DNA from 4 places in the Brevibacillus sp. FSL K6-2834 genome. Region 4 is predicted to be linked to each of the others. Evidence: riboswitches for the same ligand, from Rfam matches in the RefSeq annotation. Region 4 holds a riboswitch; each other region holds the start of a gene.

What was found. Region 4 has a riboswitch for lysine ahead of NST96_RS26845 (transporter substrate-binding domain-containing protein). Riboswitches for the same ligand answer to the same signal wherever they lie in the genome.
Region 1: it holds a riboswitch for lysine, as region 4 does, so the genes downstream of both, NST96_RS06630 (amino acid permease) here and NST96_RS26845 (transporter substrate-binding domain-containing protein) in region 4, are expected to answer to the same signal.
Region 2: it holds a riboswitch for lysine, as region 4 does, so the genes downstream of both, NST96_RS08855 (aspartate kinase) here and NST96_RS26845 (transporter substrate-binding domain-containing protein) in region 4, are expected to answer to the same signal.
Region 3: it holds a riboswitch for lysine, as region 4 does, so the genes downstream of both, dapD (2,3,4,5-tetrahydropyridine-2,6-dicarboxylate N-acetyltransferase) here and NST96_RS26845 (transporter substrate-binding domain-containing protein) in region 4, are expected to answer to the same signal.

What each region holds. Positions count from the first base shown of each region.
Region 1 covers NZ_CP151945.1:1,304,852-1,310,396, reverse strand. Annotated here, with positions in the region: gene NST96_RS06635 (cadherin-like beta sandwich domain-containing protein) at 1-1,834, opposite strand, end outside; lysine riboswitch at 2,213-2,401, shown strand; gene NST96_RS06630 (amino acid permease) at 2,517-3,959, shown strand; gene NST96_RS06625 (aminotransferase) at 4,053-5,237, opposite strand; gene NST96_RS06620 (Lrp/AsnC family transcriptional regulator) at 5,234-5,545, opposite strand, start outside.
Region 2 covers NZ_CP151945.1:1,792,039-1,797,583, reverse strand. Annotated here, with positions in the region: gene sdhA (succinate dehydrogenase flavoprotein subunit) at 1-1,521, opposite strand, end outside; gene NST96_RS08865 (succinate dehydrogenase cytochrome b558 subunit) at 1,540-2,151, opposite strand; gene NST96_RS08860 (DUF2507 domain-containing protein) at 2,553-2,999, shown strand; gene NST96_RS08855 (aspartate kinase) at 3,181-4,422, opposite strand; lysine riboswitch at 4,646-4,833, opposite strand; gene uvrC (excinuclease ABC subunit UvrC) at 4,928-5,545, opposite strand, start outside.
Region 3 covers NZ_CP151945.1:3,659,897-3,665,441, forward strand. Annotated here, with positions in the region: gene NST96_RS18130 (N-acetyldiaminopimelate deacetylase) at 1-815, opposite strand, end outside; gene NST96_RS18135 (acetylornithine transaminase) at 820-2,031, opposite strand; gene dapD (2,3,4,5-tetrahydropyridine-2,6-dicarboxylate N-acetyltransferase) at 2,046-2,756, opposite strand; lysine riboswitch at 2,847-3,031, opposite strand; gene NST96_RS18145 (GNAT family protein) at 3,227-3,775, shown strand; gene NST96_RS18150 (EcsC family protein) at 3,901-4,713, opposite strand; gene NST96_RS18155 (hypothetical protein) at 4,721-4,933, opposite strand; gene NST96_RS18160 (DUF1284 domain-containing protein) at 4,989-5,426, opposite strand.
Region 4 covers NZ_CP151945.1:5,579,514-5,585,058, forward strand. Annotated here, with positions in the region: gene NST96_RS26840 (amino acid ABC transporter permease) at 1-478, opposite strand, end outside; gene NST96_RS26845 (transporter substrate-binding domain-containing protein) at 564-1,400, opposite strand; lysine riboswitch at 1,514-1,699, opposite strand; gene NST96_RS26850 (hypothetical protein) at 1,840-2,118, opposite strand; gene NST96_RS26855 (DUF418 domain-containing protein) at 2,590-3,723, shown strand; gene NST96_RS26860 (sensor histidine kinase) at 3,742-4,863, shown strand; gene NST96_RS26865 (response regulator transcription factor) at 4,860-5,465, shown strand.

The DNA.
Region 1 (5,545 bases), 1.4 Mb from region 4:
AGGCGTTGACCGTGACCGAATCGCGGCCCTTCAGCATATCGGCGAGCTGGCTTTCGTCTACCAGGGGAATGGTGATTTCCTTGACTCCCGAGCGGATCAAATCTTTCAGCGTGTCCAAAATGTCATCCTGCTTTGCGCTCGGTTCCGCAGTGAGCTGTTGGTTGACAGACACTTCGCCGCTATAGCCCGATCTCATCACACTGAGAAAATGGCTTTTTCCTCTTCCACCCAAAGCAAGTCCGCCGTTGTTCGAATTCCCCTTTCCGTTCACCTTCACTTTGTCCAGTTCATAACCGATGTCATAGACTTTTCCGTAGACAAACGGCTGATTCAGCAAAAAGAACGGACGAATCCCCGTTGCTCTGCCGGCGGGTTTGTCGGCCAATCCTTCAGCCGAAAAGGACTTGGGCGTGACCGTGTAGCGGATTACACTCGTTTCCCCCAGCTTGATCGCCGATTCGGACAGGGAACGGGCGAGGTCCACCGATGTGAGCGGCGTATGGACCGTCACCTCGTATGTGCGTTTCGTCTTTCCGTCCTGCGCCGTGACGACGATCGTGACCTTGGTCGCACCCGGCTTGACCGGGATCACCTTGGGGGTGCCGCTCTGATGACCCTCTCCGTTTACGGTCATGCTCGCCCTGCTGTCTTCGAGCGTGGGGGTGATCGCAACAGTTTGGACATGGCTGTTCAAATGAACGTCATAGCTGCCTTGCGACCTGTCAAAGCCGGGCTCAAGCGGGACCAGTGTCTCCCCTTTTACCGTCAGATTTTGCAGGTAGGCGTTGTCGCTTGGCTGCGGGGCGAGCTGAAAGTCCAGTATAGCGGTGTCTCCTGCCTCAAAGTTTTCAATCAGCTTGAGCTGCGGGATGTACCCGTCCTTGGCCGCTTCCACAGAGACCAGACCTGCGGGGACATCCTGGAGGATGTACTCGCCTTTCGCATTCGTCACTGCCGAAACAATTCCCCCGGCAGATACGACAGCACCCGCGAGCGGCTTGGGAGGCGAGCCCGAATCCGTAACCTTGCCTTTGATCGTACCGGTGTGCTTGTACTCTCCGAGATTGATCAGCAGCTTGACAAAATCGATGGCTGCGCCGTCTCCGTACGGATTTCGCGTCGTCTTGTCATCGAGAAGGATGGTCAGGCTTCCGTCCTTCAAGAGCGGCAGGTATTCATCCGGAATTTGGACGCTGATCAGCTTTCCGATCGGCCCATGCTGGTTGAGCGAGTTGATAACGTTCTCCAGAAACGGCGCCCGGACGCCGTTCAGCTCGGCTGTATATTTGACCCGCCCCGGATACTTCCGCGGCTGATAGTCATTGATGAACATCTGGAGAATGGCCCCTTCGATCGGGGTGTTTTTCGTGTCAAAGGTTACCTTGATGGGAACGACCGGATTGGCTGTCTTGCTGTAATTGTTTCGGGTATAGCCGTCCGCCACATGATCATTGGCATCATTTTTGGGGTTCCGCAAATCCGGATATTGAAAGGAGCTGATCACCATCAGCTGGTCCGTTCCTGCCGGATCGGTCGGCTGGTGAGTTACTTTCGGATATGGGGCCCCTGTGCTTTTTCCCGAAAATGGATCGTAGCCGTTCGGCCAGCCTCCGCCCAGATTGTCGATATCCCCGACCCGGACCATCAGATCGGCCTCTGTCGTATCGTACTTTACGGCATACGGCTTGGACCAATCCCCGTTTAACGGATCGTTCGTGCGATTTACCGCCGACGCAGCCATAGCAGGACTGCTTGTCCATTCCAGCGAAAAACCGGTAAAGCAGATCAGAAATGCGAGGCACATCAAAAACAGTCGATGCAGACTCCGCTTCATGAAAACGGCTCACCTCTTTCCTTTATTTGCGTTCGAGCTATGCAGTGTCTTTGAAGGGAAGACATCTAACATTCCTAATTATGGTACTATTTTACCATGAATAAAGACTCAGATGACTAGATGGTTTTTGTAGCATCTGTTACACATTTTTTTGCAGCCTGCGATCCCATTAGCTGTCATATCCACACCATAATCTTCATACTGTCAGAGCATGGCCCTCTTTTCCTTCGTACCCTTCTCCAGCTTCGATAAACCAAAAATAATAGACCGTCGCGATGTCCCGGACCTCACTGCCACAAAATCACACTTGATTTTAAAGGAAAAACCCATATACTTGAACCATAACATAATCTCATAGCAATTATCCTCATCAGACACGATGAGGATAGAGGTCGCGGCTTTTATATTATTCTGTACGAGATCCAGAGAAGATTGATGACTCCAGAAGAAGGAAAAGCTGCCGAAGTCTGCCGTGTATTCTCTGTACACACAGGCTGGGGCTGTACCCGACAAGGGACAGAACTGTCACGTTTGCCAGCCGAGCAAGCGTGGTGTGCTATCTTCCGTGAAGGCTTGGTGGGGATTGGATCATACCGCCCTTTTGCCGTTTTTGGCTTGTGGTGGTATTTTTATTTCCGGCCTTCCTTCCCGCAAATCAAGAGAAAGGTCGTGTTTTTATTTTATGTCTTCCAATCAATTGCAACGCGGATTGAAAGCCCGTCACTTGACGATGATCGCCATCGGCGGATCGATCGGTACCGGACTTTTCCTGGCGAGCGGCGGCTCCATTCACTCTGCCGGTCCGGGCGGTGCTTTGGTTGCCTATATAGCGATCAGCCTGATGGTCTTTTTCCTGATGACGAGCCTCGGTGAGATGGCGGCGTTCATGCCGGTATCCGGCTCCTTCAGCACTTATGCGTCCAAATTTGTCGATCCGTCCCTCGGCTTCGCGCTCGGATGGAATTACTGGTACAACTGGGCGATCACGATTGCCGTCGAGCTTTCAGCCGGTGCGCTCATCATGAAATACTGGTTCCCGGACACGCCGTCCATTCTCTGGAGCGCGCTTTTCCTCGTCCTTATGTTTGGCTTAAATATGTTATCAGTAAAAGGATACGGCGAATCCGAATATTGGTTTTCCTTGATCAAAGTAAGTACGGTCATCATCTTTATCATCGTCGGCGTATTGATGATTTTTGGCATTATGGGCGGCGAAGCAGTCGGCTTCCACAACTTTACCAAGGGAGATGCGCCGTTCAGCGGCGGCTTTATGGCGATGCTCGGCGTCTTCATGATCGCCGGCTTTTCCTTCCAGGGAACCGAGCTGGTCGGGATTGCCGCAGGCGAGAGCGAGGACCCGGCCCGCAACATTCCGAAAGCCATCAAGCAAATCTTTTGGCGCATCCTGCTGTTCTATATTTTTGCGATCTTCGTCATCGGGATGCTGATCCCGTACGACAATCCGAATCTCATAAACAGCGACATTACGGACATTGCAGTCAGCCCGTTCACGCTGGTGTTTGAAAAAGCGGGGTTTGCCTTTGCCGCTTCTGTCATGAACGCCGTCATTTTGACATCCGTCCTCTCGGCGGGCAACTCCGGGATGTACGCGTCTACGCGGATGCTGTATGTTCTCGCCAAAGAAGGAAGAGCTCCCAAGCTTTTTGCCAAAGTGAACAGCCGCGGCGTGCCGACCAACGCCCTCCTGCTGACAACGCTTATCGGGATGTTTGCCTTTCTGTCCTCGCTGTTCGGGGATGGCACCGTCTACGTCTGGCTCTTGAATGCTTCCGGGATGTCCGGCTTTATCGCCTGGCTCGGGATTGCGGTGAGCCACTACCGCTTCCGCAAGGCGTATCTGGCACAAGGCTACGATCTGAAGCAGCTGCCTTACCGGGCGAAATGGTTCCCGTTTGGACCGATCCTCGCCTTCATCATCTGCCTCATCGTCGTGCTTGGCCAAAACTACACCGCCTTTACCGGCGAGACGATCGACTGGGGCGGCGCACTTGTATCGTACATCGGCCTGCCGCTCTTCATCCTCGTCTGGCTGGGCTACAAATACACGAAAAAAACCAAGGTCGTTCCGCTGCACAAAGTGGATTTGACCAACGAGCAATCATAAGCGGCGGCTCTCCTGCTCTCCTGCAATGATGTGCTCACCATCCAACAGGCAAGGCCGGGATCAGCTCCCGGCCTTTTTCCATGCACGCCAATCTTATTTGGCAGAAACCTTTTGGACAAAACGTCCCATCCGCTCCAGCGCCTTTTGCAGCTGTTCCAGCGAAGTCGCATAGGAGCAGCGAATATGGCCCTTGCCGCAGTCGCCAAACACATCACCCGGCACCACTGCCACCTTTTCCTCCATCAGCAGGCGTTCGGCAAATTCGGCTGCCTCCAGGCCCGTAGAGCGAATGGAAGGAAACGCGTAGAAGGCTCCCTCCGGCTCATGGCAGGCCAGGCCGATGTCCTGAAACCCTTGAACGACGAAATTGCGGCGCTGACGGTAGCTCTCCACCATCCGCTCCATGTCTGCCTGTCCGTGACGCAGCGCTTCCAAGGCAGCCATTTGAGCCATTACCGGCGCGCACAGCATCGTGTACTGATGGATTTTCAGCATCCCCGCAAGCAGGTCGGGAGAAGCGCAGACATAGCCGAGCCGCCATCCCGTCATCGCAAATGCCTTGGAAAAGCCGGAAATCAAGATCGTCCGGTCCTTCATCCCCGGCAGAGCCGCGATGCTGTCGTGCATTCTTCCATAGGTCAGCTCGGCGTAAATCTCGTCGGAGATGACCAGCAGATCGTGCTTTTCAATCACCGGAAGCAGCTTGCTCCACTCCTCGGCAGTCATCGTGCTGCCCGTCGGGTTGTTCGGGTAGCAGAAGATAATCGCTTTGGTCCGCGGGCTGATGTGGGCTTCCAGCTCCTCCGGCGTCAGCTTGAATTGCTGCTCAGCGTTCGTCCGCAGGAAGACAGGCTCCCCGCCAGCCAGCCGGATAACCGGCTCGTATGATACGTAGCAGGGCTCGACCACCAGCACCTCGTCGCCCGGGTCGATGATGGCGCGCAGCGCGATGTCAATCGCTTCACTGGCCCCGACAGTGATCAGCATTTCTGTCTCCGGATGATACGAAACAAAGAAGCGCTCCTCCAGGTATTTGTGAATTTCTTTTCTGAGCTCCAACAGCCCGGCATTGGACGTGTAGGCCGTATAGCCCCGCTCCAGCGATGAGATGCATGCTTCCCGGACACGCCAAGGAGTGACAAAGTCCGGCTCCCCTACGCCGAGCGAGATGACGCCCTCCATCGAAGCCGCCAGATCAAAGAAGCGGCGGATGCCGGACGGCTTGAGCGAAGCAACAGTTTGCGACAGGCGGTTTCGTAACACAGTGTGCTGACTCATGGGGTGACCACCATCCTGCGGTCCTCATCCCGGTCCTCAAACTGGATGCCGTCATGCTTGTATCTTTTCAAAATAAAGTGCGTCGCTGTCGATACGACCGAATCCATCGTCGCCAGCTTCTGCGAAACGAATGCAGCCACTTCCCGCATCGTTTTGCCCTCCAGCACGACAGACAAATCGTAGCTGGCTCCGGACATCAGGTAGACAGCCTGGACCTCAGGAAAGCGACAGATGCGATCCGCCACCTCGTCAAAGCCGACATCGCGCTTCGGCGTTACCTTGACATCGATCATAGCCGTGACGTACGG
Region 2 (5,545 bases), 1.9 Mb from region 4:
GTGACGAGTGAAGGATGCGCCGGAGTTGCTCCATTTGCTCGTATCGTTGATGTTGATCTTCTTGTAGCGCTCCATCAGTTCCTGAATTTTTTCATCCGTTTTTTGCAGACGGTCATTGTAGCGCACTACCGTTACGTTATCGGTCATCCACTCACCCAGTTCCTTGTGGAGGAGGTATGCGTTTTCAGTGCCGTCCATCTTGAGGATGTTGTCGTACTTCTCTTGGTTTTGCTTGGTATAGCTGTCGAAGATCGCAGAAGACAGATCGTCGGCAGACTCATCCAGACCGTTGATGTACTCGATCGCTTTCGGACCAGCCACCATTCCGCCAAAGATCGCGGACAGAAGCGAGTTCGCACCCAAACGGTTTGCACCGTGCTGGGAGTAATCGCACTCACCTGCAGCAAACAGACCAGGAATATTGGTCATTTGGTTGTAGTCTACCCACATGCCGCCCATCGAGTAGTGAACAGCCGGGAAGATTTTCATCGGAACTTTGCGCGGGTCATCCCCAACAAACTTCTCGTAGATCTCAATGATTCCGCCCAGTTTTACGTCGAGCTCTTTCGGGTCTTTGTGAGACAGGTCCAGATATACCATGTTCTCGCCATTGATACCCAGCTTCATGTCTACACAGACGTGGAAGATTTCGCGGGTCGCAATGTCGCGCGGAACGAGGTTTCCGTACGCCGGGTATTTTTCCTCAAGGAAGTACCACGGTTTTCCGTCTTTGTATGTCCAGACGCGGCCACCCTCACCACGAGCGGATTCAGACATCAGGCGCAGCTTGTCGTCGCCAGGAATCGCAGTCGGGTGAATTTGGATCATTTCGCCGTTCGCGTAAATGACGCCCTGCTGATAAGCCGCAGACGCTGCTGTACCCGTATTGATGATGGAGTTGGTGGATTTACCGAAGATGATACCAGGTCCACCGGTAGCCATAATGACGGCATCTGCGCGGAAAGAGCGAATTTCTGCAGAGCGCAGGTTTTGTGCCGTAATCCCCTTACAGGTGCCTTTCTCGTCCAACACGACACCGAGGAAATCCCAATATTCGTACTTGGTCACAAGACCTTCCGCTTCAAAACGGCGAACTTGCTCGTCCAGAGCGTACAGGAGCTGCTGACCGGTAGTCGCACCAGCAAAAGCGGTACGGTGATGCTTGGTTCCCCCGAAACGGCGGAAGTCCAGAAGTCCTTCTGGTGTACGGTTGAACATGACGCCCATCCGGTCCAGCATGTAGATGATGCCGGGAGCGGCGTCACACATTGCTTTTACAGGCGGCTGGTTGGCCAGGAAGTCTCCCCCGTATACGGTGTCGTCAAAGTGTTCCCAGGTGGAGTCGCCTTCCCCTTTTGTATTAACGGCACCGTTGATACCGCCCTGCGCACATACGGAGTGGGATCGCTTTACCGGAACCAGGGAGAACAACTCGACGGGAACGCCTTTTTCTGCTGCTTTAATGGTAGCCATCAAGCCGGCCAAGCCACCACCGACAATGATCAGTTTACCTTTTGCCATGTATGAGTCCCCCTATCCCTATTGAATGAACGCTGCCATCGCGCTTAAGCCGATGAACGAAACGATAACGAAAATACCCATGGTTACGTAAGTGGCAATGCGTTGGGAACGCGGGCCGACAGTGATTCCCCAGTGAACGAGGAAAGACCAGATACCGTTGGAAAAGTGGAACACGGTGCTGAGAATCCCGATTGCGTAGAAAATGATCATTACAGGACTGCTCAGGATATTGGCCATCATGTCATAGTTGACTTCGGCACCCATCGCTTTTGGAATACGTGTCTCAAATACGTGCCATGCGATAAAGATGAGCGTGATAATACCTGTCAGGCGCTGCCACAGGAACATCTGGTTCCGGAATTGACTGAAGCTGCCGACGTTGTGCTTTGCTTGGAAAGCAATGTAGATCCCATACACAGCGTGGAACAGGATGGGAATGTAGATAAAGACAAATTCCAAGACAATCAAAAACGGAACATGTTCAATCAATCCTACGACCTCATTGAACGCTTCCGGTCCTCGGGTTGCCTGATAGTTCGCTGTCAAGTGGAACAAGAGAAACAGCCCGACTGGGAACAAACCGAGTAATGAGTGAAGCCTGTGACTCAAAAAGCTATGGCCTTTCGCCATACAGTGGTCCCCCTTTCAATTATATGTCGCGTCCTTTTCATAGAGCTTTTCTCCACTATCCTAACCCATTGCCACCATGGTTACACATAATCGAAGGGCGACTTTCTCCCTGGGCGTGGCAAATTGTGTCGGAATACGGAAAAAAGTTGGGCAAAACGTTGACCAAAACCAATTGTACTCCTGTCTTTATAGAGCGTCAAGACAATGAATAGACTAATTCTATTTTTAGAATGGACTAAAAAAATTTGCTATTTTCTATGAATCTGTCATATCCCGCTTCTCTTTCTCATACTACTATATCAAGTAACAAACCAGACCGCATTCTCTCGCAGGCCTCGGTGCAAAACCTTTGCAAAAAGGGACAAGCACCGGCCGCCTGTGCTAGAAAAGGAGGCATCCCGGTGAAAGAACAGGAACAACTCGGGGCACTGCTCCCCTCCCGTGTCATTACCGACATCGAACGCATTCACATGCCCTACCTGGGCTATCATCTGCTTCGCGAAAAACTGACAAGCACTCTTTTGGGAGAAAGCGAGCAAGCCATTCTCCACTGGCTGGGAAAAGACATTGGCCGTCAGATTCCGATCCAGTCCGCAGCGGGCCTCGTCATGCCTTTTATCAGGCTGGGCCTCGGCAAGCTGGATGTCCTGGAGGAGGGAGAGCGTCATTATCGATATCGATTGACGCACACGATTTTTTCATACATGCCGCCTGAACGAATTTTGCGCTCTCTGGCCCTGGAATGCGGAATCATTGCCGGAGCCGTCAACAGGTGGCAGGGCAGGGAGCCGGAGGTGCGAATGGAGCTGGCCGAGAAGGGGAGCGTCTTGATCTCTTTGGCTGTTTGAATGCGTGATTCTTCTGGTGCCATCACCTGAACAAAAGTCCCGGATCAGCTTCCCTATATTTATATAGAAGAAACAGGAAAAAGGAATCAAATGCGCCTCGCTGCAATGAACAGCCAGACGGTCATATTTAACCCCCCTCTTCAACGAAAAGGGGGGAGGCGACTCTTGTATGTGGTTGTGCTTACAAACTGTGCACCACGGCTTCTTCGCTTACGTCCAAGCCGTAGGCCGTATGCAAGCTGCGAACTGCCAGTTCCGTAAGTTCTGCGGGAATCACGCAAGAAACCTTGATGTCGGAGGTGGATACCATTTTGATCGTGATGTCCTGCTCGGCCAAGACGCGGAACATCTCGGCGGCAACCCCCGGATTGTTCACCATGCCGGCACCGACGATCGATACCTTGGTCAGGCCCTCTTCATGATCGACTTTTTCAAAGCCAAGCTCTGCCTGATTGGAGGAGAGGGTTTCCAGCGCTTTTGGCAGGTCGCTGGCAGCCACCGTGAACGAGATGTTCGTCACGTCCGCATCATAGGAGCTTTGGATAATGATGTCTACGTTTACCTGGTTGTCAGCCAGCGTATTGAAGAGGCGGGACAGGGTTCCCACTCGCGCAGGCATGCCCACGACCGTCAGTTTTGCCACATCTTCATCATGTGCCACGCCGCTTACTACTCTTCCTGTTTCCATATTGGCAACCTCCTCTACGTACGTACCTTCTTCAGCCGTAAAACTGGATCGGACGACGAGCCGCACTTTGTATGTTTTGGCCGCTTCCACAGAGCGCGGGTGAAGAACACCGGCCCCCAGATTGGCCAGCTCCAGCATTTCGTCATATGAGATACTGTCCAGCTTTTGCGCGGACGGAACGACCCGCGGATCGGCCGTATACACGCCGGCCACATCCGTAAAGATCTCGCATCTGTCGGCATTCAGGCCGGCTGCAAGCGCTACGGCAGAAGTATCGGAACCGCCTCGTCCCAATGTGGTTATTTCTCCTTCGGCACTGACCCCTTGAAACCCTGCCACAATGACGACACGTCCCCGGGCCAGTTCCTTTTGAATCCGCTCGGTTTTGATTTCCGTGATCCGCGCTTTGCTGTGGATCGCTTCTGTTGTGACACCAGCCTGCCAGCCGGTGAGAGAAATGGCGTCATAGCCGCGCTGATGCAGAGCCATGGACAAAAGTGCGATGGAGACCTGTTCACCTGTCGCCAAGAGCATATCCATCTCGCGCTCCGAAGGGTAGGCGGAAATTTGTTTGGCCATATCCACCAGCACATCTGTCGACTTGCCCATCGCGGATACGACAATGACCATATCATGGCCCGCTTTTTTATATTCAATAATCCGGTCTGCTACTCGAAAAATGCGTTCAATGCTACCAACGGAGGTCCCTCCGTATTTCTGCACGATCAACCCCATGCGGCTTCTCTCCCTTTTCCTTGAATAGACCAATGTCTCTATGGATATTCTCTGTCGAAACGAAACGTTGCATGAGTCTTTTCCTTATCAAAAAAGGCAACGACAAGGAAAATACCTGCCGTTGCCTACGTAATAGACAATATCGGTTCCTCCTTCCCTGGACCACGCAAGCCGCTGGCACAAAGCATGACAGTACAGCCCCTGTCATCTACACGCAGCAGACTCGTGAGATAGCTCTCCATCCGGCAATGGGGTATTGCTCAGATGACAGTCCTGTATTTGTTCAACACAGGCCCAGCACGCAAGGAAGCGGGTCTTCCCTCCGTACTTCGGCGAATCCCCCTTTCCGCTACCCGTCAACGATCCCGATCTCAGGGTGGTACTCATGGTTTTCGCGCCTCTACCTCACTCCAATAAAGGGAAGTGAGGTTACATATTCTGTTTGAAAGGGATTATATCACGCAAAAGGCACCGGTTCAAATATTATTTTGAACAATTTCTCAGCTCACATCTTCCTGAGATGGGCGATAATCTCCCGGGCCAGCTTGTCGCCAATCCCGAGCTGCCTGAAATCCTCGACAGTCGCCTCTTTCATCTTTTTCAGCGAACCAAAATGCTGGAACAGAAGCTTGCGCCGTTTTTCGCCGATGCCGGGAATGTCGTCCAACTGGGAAGAGAGCATCGTCTTTGTCCGGGCCTGCCGGTGAAACGTAATCGCAAATCGGTGGACCTCATCCTGCACGCGCTGGAGCAGGTAAAACTCATAGCTGTCCCGCTTCAGCTCGACCGGCTCGGGCGGATTCCCGTAGAGGAGCTGGGCAGTCTTGTGCTTTTCATCCTTGGCCAGACCGCATACCGGGATGTAGAGCCCCAATTCATTTTCCAGCACATCTATCGCAGCGCTGATCTGTCCTTTGCCTCCGTCAATTACGATCAGGTCGGGCAGCGTCTGGTTTTCCTTCAGCAGGCGCGTGTACCGGCGCCGGACTACCTCGCGCATCGAGCCGTAATCATCCGGCCCCTCGACGCTTTTGATCTTGAATTTCCGGTACTCTTTTTTGTCCGGGCGTCCATCTGTAAACACGACCATCGCAGAGACCGGCTCTGTCCCCTGAATGTTGGA
Region 3 (5,545 bases), 1.9 Mb from region 4:
TCCACCCCTTTGACCAGGGCTTCAATCCGGTCCTTCACCCGGGTCATGGAATCGGTGGAAAACGTCCGGATCGTCCCTTCCAGTCTTGCCTTCTCCGCGATGATGTTCTGCCGCGTACCTCCCTCAATCTTCCCGACCGTAATGACAGCCGAATCCAGCGGATCAATATTGCGGGAGATGACCGACTGCAGCTGGGTCACCAGATGGCTTGCCGCGACTACCATGTCGTTTGCCTTATGCGGAAATGCCGCGTGTCCGCCTTTTCCGACCAGATCAATCATCAATTCGGATGTGTTGGCAAACAGAATGCCTGGCTTTGTCGCGATATGGCCTACGGGATACTCTGGAGCGATGTGCAGGGCAAAAATGCAATCCGGCCGCCATTCTCCAAACTCCTCGCTCTCCATCATCGGCTTGGCTCCGCCAGGTCCTTCTTCTGCAGGCTGGAAGATAAAGAGGAGATCGTCGTCAATGGGATGATGGACGAAATGCGTCAGAATGCCGAGGCCAATCGCCATGTGCATATCGTGTCCGCATGCGTGCATATACCCTTCGTGCCTGGAGCGGAATGGATAGGAGGTCTCTTCCGTGATGGGAAGCCCGTCCATGTCCGCGCGCCAGGCGATCGTTCTTTTCGGATTGCGGCCTGCCACTTTTACGAGAATGCCTGTCTTCCATGTCTTGAGCTCAAACCGCTCTGCAGGGAGCTGCTCCAGATAATCGAGCAGGTAACGCTGTGTCTTGAACTCCGCGAACCCGGGCTCGGGAATTTGATGCAGATCTCTGCGGATACGGACAAACGTCGAAACACTCACGCTGCTACGCCTCCTTTCCGGCCGCCAACTGGCTCATTTCGCGGGTGAAGGCTTCCATAAAACGATCGACATCTCCGCGGGTCAGCGTAAGCGGCGGGAGCAAACGGACAATGGTTTTTTGCGTAACATCGACCAAAATCCCCTCCTCCAGCAAATTTTGCTGAAGCCGGCTTACTTCCTCCGGTGAAACCGAGAGCGGGATTCCCACCATCATTCCCTTTCCGCGAAGCGATTGCAGCTGCTCAGGAAAGGCTGCCCGCAGATCTTCCAAACGATCCCACAGGTATTGCGTCACATCCTGCAATTGACTTTGGAACGCTGCGTCCAACAGTTCGTCCAGAACTGCATTCCCCAAGGCGGCAGAGAGCGGTGACGGCGCAAACGTGGTGCCGTGATCACCCGGCTTGAACAAGTCTTGCAGTTTTTCGCCTGCGATGACACCCCCGAGCGGAAGCCCGCCCCCTACTCCTTTGGCAAAAAGAATGAGGTCCGGTGTCACAGCAGCGTGTTGAAAAGCGAATAATTTGCCTGTCCGTCCCATTCCTGTCTGAATCTCATCCATTGCAAACAAAGTGCCTGTCGCCTGGCAGATCGCCGCCACTTCCTGCAAATAGCTTTCAGCCAGAGGGACGACACCGCCCGAGCCCAGCACCGGCTCCATCAAAACGGCAGCAGGACGGCGTTCCTCACAGACAGCGCGAAGCTGATCAATGTCTCCTGCCTTCAGCTCATAGACCGGAAAATCGGGCTGAGGAAAATCCTGATAGACGTGAGGCTGTCTGGTCAGGCGAAGAGCTCCCAATGTCCGGCCGTGAAAGCTGTTGGACAGAACCACGATGCCTGAGCGTCCCGTACCTTCGGCAGCCGTCCATTTGTGAATCAGCTTGATAGCCGCCTCGGTCGCTTCTGCTCCGGAATTGGTAAAGAAGACTTTCCCCGGGATGGTATGCTCGATCAGCCTCTGCGCCAGCTTGATCGCAGGGGGATTGAGGAAAATATTGGAGATGTGCAAAAATTGCTCCCCTTGCTCCCGCAGGGCCTGAATAATCCGCGGGTGAGAGTGGCCGAGCACGTTTACGGCAAGTCCGGTAAACAAATCGAGATATCCCTTGCCATTCGTGTCGTAGAGGTAATTTCCCTCGCCCTTGGCGATAGCGATCGGCAGTCTTTTGTACGTAGAGACGATGTATTGTTGATCAAGCGAACGCCAGTCCATGCCTACCCTCTCCCTTACAGCTGTCTCAGCTCCTGCTTGATCTCCGTCTTGGAGCGTGTCTTTTCGTCGATTTGCTTGATAATGCGTGCGGGCGTACCAGCTACTACCACATTCGGCGGAACGTCCTCGATAACGACAGCTCCTGCGGCTACAACGGAGCCTTTTCCGACGCGAACCCCTTCCAAAATGACCGCATTTGCTCCTACCACGACATCGTCTTCGATAACGACCGGAGACGCAGATGGCGGTTCGATCACGCCGGCAATGACAGCACCTGCGCCGATGTGGCAATTTTTCCCGATCGTTCCGCGTCCGCCGACGACGACGTTCATGTCGATCATGGTGCCTTCTCCGATGACGGCTCCGATGTTGATGGAAGCTCCCATCATGATGACGGCGTTGTTGCCGATGCTCACCTGGTCGCGAATGATTGCGCCTGGCTCAATGCGTGCCTGAATGTTTTTTGTATCCAAAAGCGGAATCGCAGAGTTGCGGCGGTCGCTCTCCACTACATAATCCGCGATTTTATCCGCATGCTGCTCCAGAACAGGCTGGATTTCCTTCCACTCCCCGAAAACGACTCCCGTGCCGCCGTTCAAAAAGGCTTTTGCGCTGGGACCGAAGTCGATGCCGTCCAAATCCCCTTTGAGGTATACCTTTACAGGCGTTTTCTTTTCGCTTTTTTGAATAAACGAGATAATTTCATTGGCATCCATCATGTTCACAGTACTTCTCCTCCACTTTTCTTGAAATGAATGTAGAAAAAGCAATGAGTGCAAACGCTATACTCATTGCTTTTTGATACCGGACAAGCAAACGTAAATAGCGCTCCATAAGAGAAACTTCTCCTATGACAGGATGATCATTATTCACGAGCACCCCAGCCCTGCCGCCAATGGGGATGCGGCCAGAACTTCGGCGCTTTGGCCTTTTCTCCTCTTCCCTTTCCCCATTCCTGATGAAAAGAAGTACTCATCCGCAGCGCGCCTCTATTTAGAAGGCAATATGCAATTGTTCAGCTTTACTTACCCTGTACTGTACCAAATTCCGTACCCGGTGGCAACTGTTGAATCGAGAGTGGGCCGCTCCTGCTGGACGGCATTGTCAGCGACTCCCTTTTCCCTCTTTTCAACAGTCCTGATTCATGCTAAACTTTCCATCCACCCTATATGTGAATAGGAGGCTGAACCTGAAGATGTTTGCACCTTCTGCGTTTCTTGTTCGTCCCTTGTCTGCAAGCGATGCCCCTGCCCTGGCCTCTTTGCGGCAACAAAACCACCAATTTCTGCAGCCTTTTGAACCCATCCGCCCCGCTTCTTTTTACACAATTGAAGCGCAGTACCAGCAGTTGGAGGAGGCAGAGCGAAGCTTTCGCGAAGGGACAGGCTATTCGTTCGGCATTTTCGTCGGCCCTGATCAAACCCTCGTCGGCCGCGTCAACCTCTCCAATATCGTGCGCGGAGCCTGGCAAAACGCTACACTCGGCTATTTCCTCGATCAATCTCATAACGGCAAAGGAATAATGACCAGAGCAGTAGGAGAAGTCATCCGATTTGCGTTTACCGAAGCAAAGCTTCACCGGGTTCAAGCTGCGGTCATGCCGCGCAATACAGGCTCGATCAAGGTTCTTGCGAAAAACCGATTTCGCGAAGAAGGACTGTCGCTTCGCTATTTGCAAATCAACGGTAAATGGGAGGATCACCTGATCTTTGCCATTACCGCCGAGGAGCTGGAGACGACGTAGGAGCGGCAGCATCACTTAATCTGGACGGTTGCAATTCAGAAAATCGGTTCAATAATTCGGTTCGGCGTTTGGCTGGGCAATTTGTTCGGCCGATTCGGCCATTTGGGCTTTTGTTCACACTACAGCTACGCCTCCGTGCCAAGCCGCTCGAGAATCCTTCTCTTGCGATACAGCATCATGCCCGTCTCCGCCACGTCACGGACAGACGAGCGATTCAGATAAGCGCCGAAGAGCATTCCCGCGACCGGTACGATCTGAAACAGCTTTTTCCACCCGAAATTTTCCGTGTAGGTCACCACTACCTCTCGCCAGCCCTGAAGCTGAGAGAGTACATCCCGCTCTTTGGAAGGATTGTCGAAAGAAGACAGCTCCTCCAGGATCGCCTGCTTTCCTACAATATCCGAGGAAGCGAACTGCAGACATTTGACAATAAACAGCCGCTCCCGCTTGTCCTGCGGATCATAGCCGTAGCAAATCGCCATCTCCTGCAGTACCTTTAGCGAGGTGCCCAGCAGCAGAGGAATGTCGATTGCAAGCGTAAAGATGCCGCCAAAGCCTGTGGTGGCTCCTTGTACGGCTGCAAAGGTGGCACGCGACTCGCTCAGCTCTGCGGCGATTTTATCCATTTGCGCGAGTGGACGCTGATTGATCGGAAGCGTTTCTAGCGACTGCTCGTCCTTCCTCGGGAACGCTTCCTGAAAGCGGGTGTGGATATCCTGCTCACGTACCAGGTACTTCCCTCCGTTCTCCAAAAAGGCAACCAGTTCGTCGACGGCTGTGCCAAGTTTGTCCCGCACCACGTTTGGCGTGATCCGGTCTAGAAAGACAAAGGGGAGGCGCCCAAGCTTTTCCCAAAACCACAGATCGTTCTGGTCTGATTCCCATTTCCTTACCTCATCCAACTTACGGGTTAGTGTCACTCGATCTTCAAGCTCCACGATCCGTTCAACCCCTTTGCCGTTTATCGCGTTTCTTCTGCTTGTTTACGAGGCATCGGGTCCGCAAGCATTCCTTTGCGAATGCTTCCAACTCCGAGAGTGAATCAAAACCCGAAAAATCCTCAATTTCTTTTACGACTCCCAGCTTGAGATGTTTCACTTTTCCTTCTTCCATGCGAAAGCCAAGTTTGTAGAGGATGCCCCACTCTTCCTCCGTCATTGCCGTTCCCTCCCTGATCTTTCTTTCCCAAATCCTCGAAGCACGTCAGAAAAAATTAGGAAGGTTCAGGGTTTTTTCCTTTGCGAAGCTCGGTTATTCCCTCCTTGCAGACACCGTAGGATAACCACGAGCACCCTTCGCATAAATGGGCCAAATCATCTGGGGATACTCTCTCGCGTGTCCTTTGCACGAGTTCCGACTTGAGATAAACCTCCCCTGGCGTGATTCCCAGGTGCCGAAACACATTTTGATCCAGCGTTTGGACATGCTCCTCCGAATCAGGAGCCGCTTCGCAGCGCGTCGATCCTTTATGAGGACAGACTTGACACGTTTCATCGAATCCTTTTACGACTTGAATCGGAAAGTCTTGCTCATTGTCGCGGATTCTCTCTACAATCTCCCCCATTTTGACAACAAAGTCAGGACTGTATCCCATTCCGCGAAAACCGTGGACACACAGCAAATGATGCCCGCGCAAAACAACTGGTTCCATCCTTCATCCTCCCTTATCGTCTGCCTGAAGGCATTGTTTCGCAAATGCAAATAGAAATTTCCTATTACTTTTATACTTATTATAGATTTGACTAATACCCTTTTTGCTGGTAAAAACAA
Region 4 (5,545 bases):
GCAGGATATTGCGAATCACTTGCGGCAGCACGACATTCATCATCGTTTGAACGTGATTCATCCCAATCGCATGGGCTGCTTCAAACTGTCCCTTGTCAATCGAAATAATCCCGCCGCGAACAATCTCGGCCATGTACGCTCCCGTATTAATCGACACGACGAAGACGGCGGCCAGAATCCGGTCCATATCAACCCCGAATGCCAAGGCGGAACCGTAGTAGATGACCATCGCCTGCACAATCATCGGTGTTCCCCGGAAAAATTCGATATACGTAGCTAGAATGGCATTGACTGCTTTCAAAATCGCCCTTTTGGCTCCCCGCTCCGGAACGGGGATCGTCCGGATAAGCCCGATCAATAGGCCAATGATGGCTCCCAAAATCGTTCCGAGCAAAGCGATGAATAGGGTCATTCCCGCTCCGCGAAGGAACATGGGCCAGTTTTCGGAAATGATTTTTACAATCCACTCGAAGCTCATCGTTCTCCTCCGTTCATGCAGGGAAGCTCCCCTGCCCTATGCGCATAAAACCGACTGCATGGAGATGCAGCCGGTTCGCAAGCGATTATTGTGCTGCTGGTTGATTTTTGATGGCTGTATCCATGATCCTGGTACGCTCTTCCTCCGAAATGCCGGATAAAATCTCATTGATTTTTTTCGTCCATTCACTGTCTTTTTTCACGCCGACAGCGATGGCCGTATCATCTTCCGAGGTCGTAAATCCATCCGTAAACTCGACCATGGCAAAGTTCGGGTTGGCCGTGGAGGCACTGACGGCTTCCGGACGCTCAGAGACGTAACCGTCAATCATTCCGGATTCAAGCGCTACGCGCATCGCCGGGAAGTTGTCCATCGCAGGCTCCTGAACGACGCCCTCGATTTGATTGATCACGGAATAGTGGAATGTATTCAATTGGGCAGTCACTTTTGCCCCTTTGAAATCCTGGATCGAAGTAGCGTTCTCGTATTTTCCGCCTTTTTTCACGACCATGACCAAATTGGATTTATAGTAGTTGTCCGAGAAATCGATCGTTTGTTTGCGCTCTGCAGTTGGAGACATCCCTGCAATGATCGCATCGATTTTGCCGGAGGTTAATGCAGGAACAAGGCCATCCCACTCCGTTTTCACGATGACCAATTTTTTGCCCAGGCCATCCGCAATCTTTTTCGCAATTTCTACATCGTATCCGCCTGCGTACTCCGCATTGCCGTCGATTTTCACAGCACCGTTGGAATCGTCCATTTGGGTCCAGTTGAACGGAGCGTATCCCGCTTCCATCCCTACCTTGAATGTTCCCTCATCGGTTGAGGCAGATTGCGAGCTGCCTCCGCCTGTCCCACATCCTGCGAGCAAAAGTACAGCGGATAGAAACATAGCTATGAATGATGACTGTTTTTTCATGGTTCATTTTCTCCTTTGGCTTCTGGTTTTTTGGCTGAAAAAATGCAAAAAGCGACCTGAGATAGACTCAGGTCGCACTACAAACATAGTTGCCCAAATACCTCTCTTTTCCCAGATGAGATAGCACAACTCAATAAATCGGGTCATTTATTGAGACAGTCCTGCAGCTCTTAACTGCAGACCCAGCAATGCAATACCGAGAAATATTGCAAGCTTCGGCGACATTTCCTTCTCCCTGGCATCAACGCTTTCTCGAACTCCGCCAAGGACTGTTAAATATCGCAACCTCTACCTCACTGTTTTAAGTGAGGTCCATATTCAATTATGTTTTTGAGTTTACAATGTTATGTTAATTCTGTCAACCTGGGTCTTTTCTCCAAATGATGCTGGCAGACTATTTTTTGCGTTCCTGTATGCGCAAAAAGACTTATTCCTCTCATCAATGTATGGGGGCGAGGCTCTCCATGAATGTTTTCCGCTCTTCTTCGTTGCTGTTTGACTGCAGATGATAATAGCGAAGCTCGTTGTATTTCGTCTGACTGTCCAAGTCTTGTTTCGGCAGAAATACTGCTTCCCACACACCTTGTTTGTTTAACGAATTATCCATATCGACCACATAATTGCCGACTATCTCAAACCGATCATCGGATTTCTGACTGTTGCCTTTATTTGCGTACCACTCGATCATCGGATGGTAGTCGTATGTTGATTTCTTCATTTGCAGAAGTTCAATGTACGTATCGCTGTTTACGTACGAGATTAAGAGAGACCCTTCATTTAGATCCAAGAGCGTTTTTTGTTCAGTATAACCATCCGGCAGAGACTCCGGTAAGAATACTTGAAAGCTCAGTTTTTTTATTTTATCAATGCTTACAGTAGAGCTCGCACAAGCAGCCAGCAGGAAACAGACGACGAACGGTACCAATCTCCTTATAAACATAGCATCACCCGTATTTTATCATTTGTTACTTACCATAGCGGGGACTCCCATCCTCTTCCTGTCCCTTGGAAAACAGCCTTGAGCCAATTCCACCAGCTGAGGCCGACCAGCAAACGGCTTGATTTGATTGCTTGTTACAAACTTTATGACACGAGTCATAAACATCTCTTTACAGGTGTGAATGTTCCCTCGCTCTTTTCATGGCTACACTAAGACTACATGAAATTCATACGCAAAAGGGTGAGGGATATGGAACAACGCAAAGAAAGAATCCGTCTTCTTGATATTCTGCGAGGCTTTGCAATCCTCGGGACGTTAGGGACAAACATATGGATTTTCGCCCATTTGGGGGATCTTACCTACCTTACGACATATGATTATTCTGGGTGGTGGGCAAAAGACGATCTCATCAGGATGATCGTGTTATTTCTCGTCAACGGGAAGCTGCTGGGATTGTTGACAATCATGTTTGGAGTAGGACTTGAGCTAAAATATCAGCAAGCCATTCGCAAAGGGAACGCTTGGCCTGGAATCTATATTTGGGTATCCTCGCTATTATTCCTGGAAGGCTTGCTGCATTTTACCCTGGTCATGGAGTATGACATCTTAATGAGCTATGGCATAACTGCAATGATCGTCGCCTACATCGTCAAAGGCGGCGACCGCTTGATATCCATAACGATGAAAGTGCTTGGAAGCCTGCATGCAACTGCCATCCTGGGGATCCTGGTGATTAGTCTGATTGATGCCAATATGACACTGCGCGGTTCTGACGAAGTCATCGCTCTTTATAGAGACGGCTCTTGGCTGCAGCAAGTCCATTATCGCCTGTCTCATTTCGTCCCGCTTAGATTGGAAGCGATCTTCACGATTCCCATGAATGTCTTTTTATTTTTGCTTGGTGTTCGCTTCATGCGTGCGGGGGTCTTTTCTCAAGATGAGAACGGCAAAAAACAGCGCGACAAGCTTTTCAAACTGGGAATGTTTATCGGCTTGCCTTTAAACCTGTTGATTTTTATCCCTGGAGGCGTTTTTGATCTCCCTGTTCGCTATTTATTCGCGCCCCTTCTTTCCGTAGGGTATTTGGCGATTATTGGAAGAATGATACAATATACGAAGTTGAATTGGCTTTGGGGCCTTCTTGAAAATGCCGGAAAAATGTCTTTAAGCTGCTATGTCATGCAAAATATCATTTGTTCCATTCTTTTCTACGGTTGGGGTTTTGCTCTTGGCGGAAAGCTGGATTCCGTGACAATTATCGTAGTTTGGATCGGAATATCCGTATTCCAAATACTGTTTGCAACGGCATGGCTTCAAGGTTTCAGGTTTGGACCTATGGAAACGCTCCGTAGACGTGCAATAGGGATTTTCGATACGAGATAACCGCTCTGGAGGCTATCAATGATAAGGAAGCTCTACCCGAGAGAACAAATCAAAAACTATCTGCTCTTAGATGTCATATCGGTTGTGTTTTTGTTTTATTATGTTCTACGTTCGAATTCAACGCTTGGTCTCTCGGGAAGCTTCATTCTTCTGCTGGCATTCCTCGTTTCATTTTACATGGGGCTTTGGTATCGGAATCTATACCTTTTGGCGGCCGTTCTCACCGGCTTTGTTACGCTTGCTCTGCTCGGTATGTATGTCGGTCCGAATCTCCTGTTTTATGGGTTCATCTTTGCTGATCTTCTGGGAAGATCAAAGTCCAAATGGCATATTGGTGTAGGGATTGCAGCCATCGCCCTCATGTTTATGGCTGTTTTCTGGAAGAGAACGGGCAACCTTCTCGATGAGAATTCGATCCTTCTCCCGTTTATGATTATTCAAATGTTTTTTCCGATTGTGATTTATATCAAAGAAAAAGCGAAGACCCTGCAAGGTGAGTTGGATGCCGCAAATAAACAGCTCGGAAAATTTATCCAACAGGAGGAAAGGCAGCGTATCGCGAGAGATCTGCATGATACACTGGGGCAAACCCTGACCATGATCAAATTGAAAAGCGAGCTGGCTACAAAATGGATAGACAAAGATCCCTCGCAGGCCAAGGAAGAGCTGAAGGATATCCTGGCCACATCGAGAATCGCTTTGAAACAAGTCAGAGAACTGGTCTCTGATATGAAATTCACCTCTCTGGCAAATGAAATAGAGCATTCCCGAGAGCTGCTGCACACAGCGGGTATCGAATTTGAAGTCGTGGAAAAGGGGAAGCCTCCGCTGTTATCCAGTGTGGAGGAGACGATGGTCGCTCTCTCTATCCGCGAAGCCATGACGAATATCGTCAAGCACAGCCGGGCCAAGCGGTGTACGCTACAATTGGAAACCATGGACAATCATTATTGGGTAACGATTACCGATGACGGAGTCGGGCTTGTAAACCAAAAAAGCGGAAATGGAATTCAGTCGATGAACGAGCGGATGCAAGCTCTTCACGGAACCTTCATCGTAACTGATTCGCCTACGGGCGGAACCGTTGTTTCCATGAAGCTTCCGCTCCGTCGGCAAGGAAAGGAGGACCCTGCGCTATGATTCGCGTCGTCATTGCAGAAGATCAACAAATGCTTCGCGGCGCCTTCGCCTCTTTGTTAAAATTTGAAACCGATATTGAGGTGCTGGCAGAAGCTTCGGATGGGAAGCAAGCCTGGGAGGCAATACAAAAGCACCAGCCTGACGTGTGCGTGCTTGACATCGAAATGCCTCTTATCAGCGGTCTTGAGTTGGCCGAGCTGATAAGAAGAGCCAACCTGCCCTGTAAAATCATGATTGTCACGACCTTTGCCCGTCCCGGCTATTTAAAGAAAGCGATCGATGCCCAGGTGGATGGCTACTTGCTAAAAGATGAACCGATTGATTTTCTGATTGAATCCATCCGCAAAGTGATGAAGGGAGAACGCGTGGTCAGCACGGATTTGGCGGCAACACTCTTTATGAAAGAGGAAAATCCGTTAAGCGAACGGGAAATCGAAATGCTGCGCCTGACCAAAATAGGAATGACGACAGATGACATCAGCAAGGCCCTGTACTTAACAAAAGGAACCGTGCGAAACTATTTATCTTCGGCGATACAAAAGCTGGAAGCCGAATCGAGACAGCAGGCCGTGCAAATTGCCGATGAGAAAGGGTGGCTTTAAATCCCTATACCGAGAACTTAAGCGCCTTGTTGATCAGAAACAAGTACTCCCGCAGTTCTTTTTCCATGCTGAAATGGGAC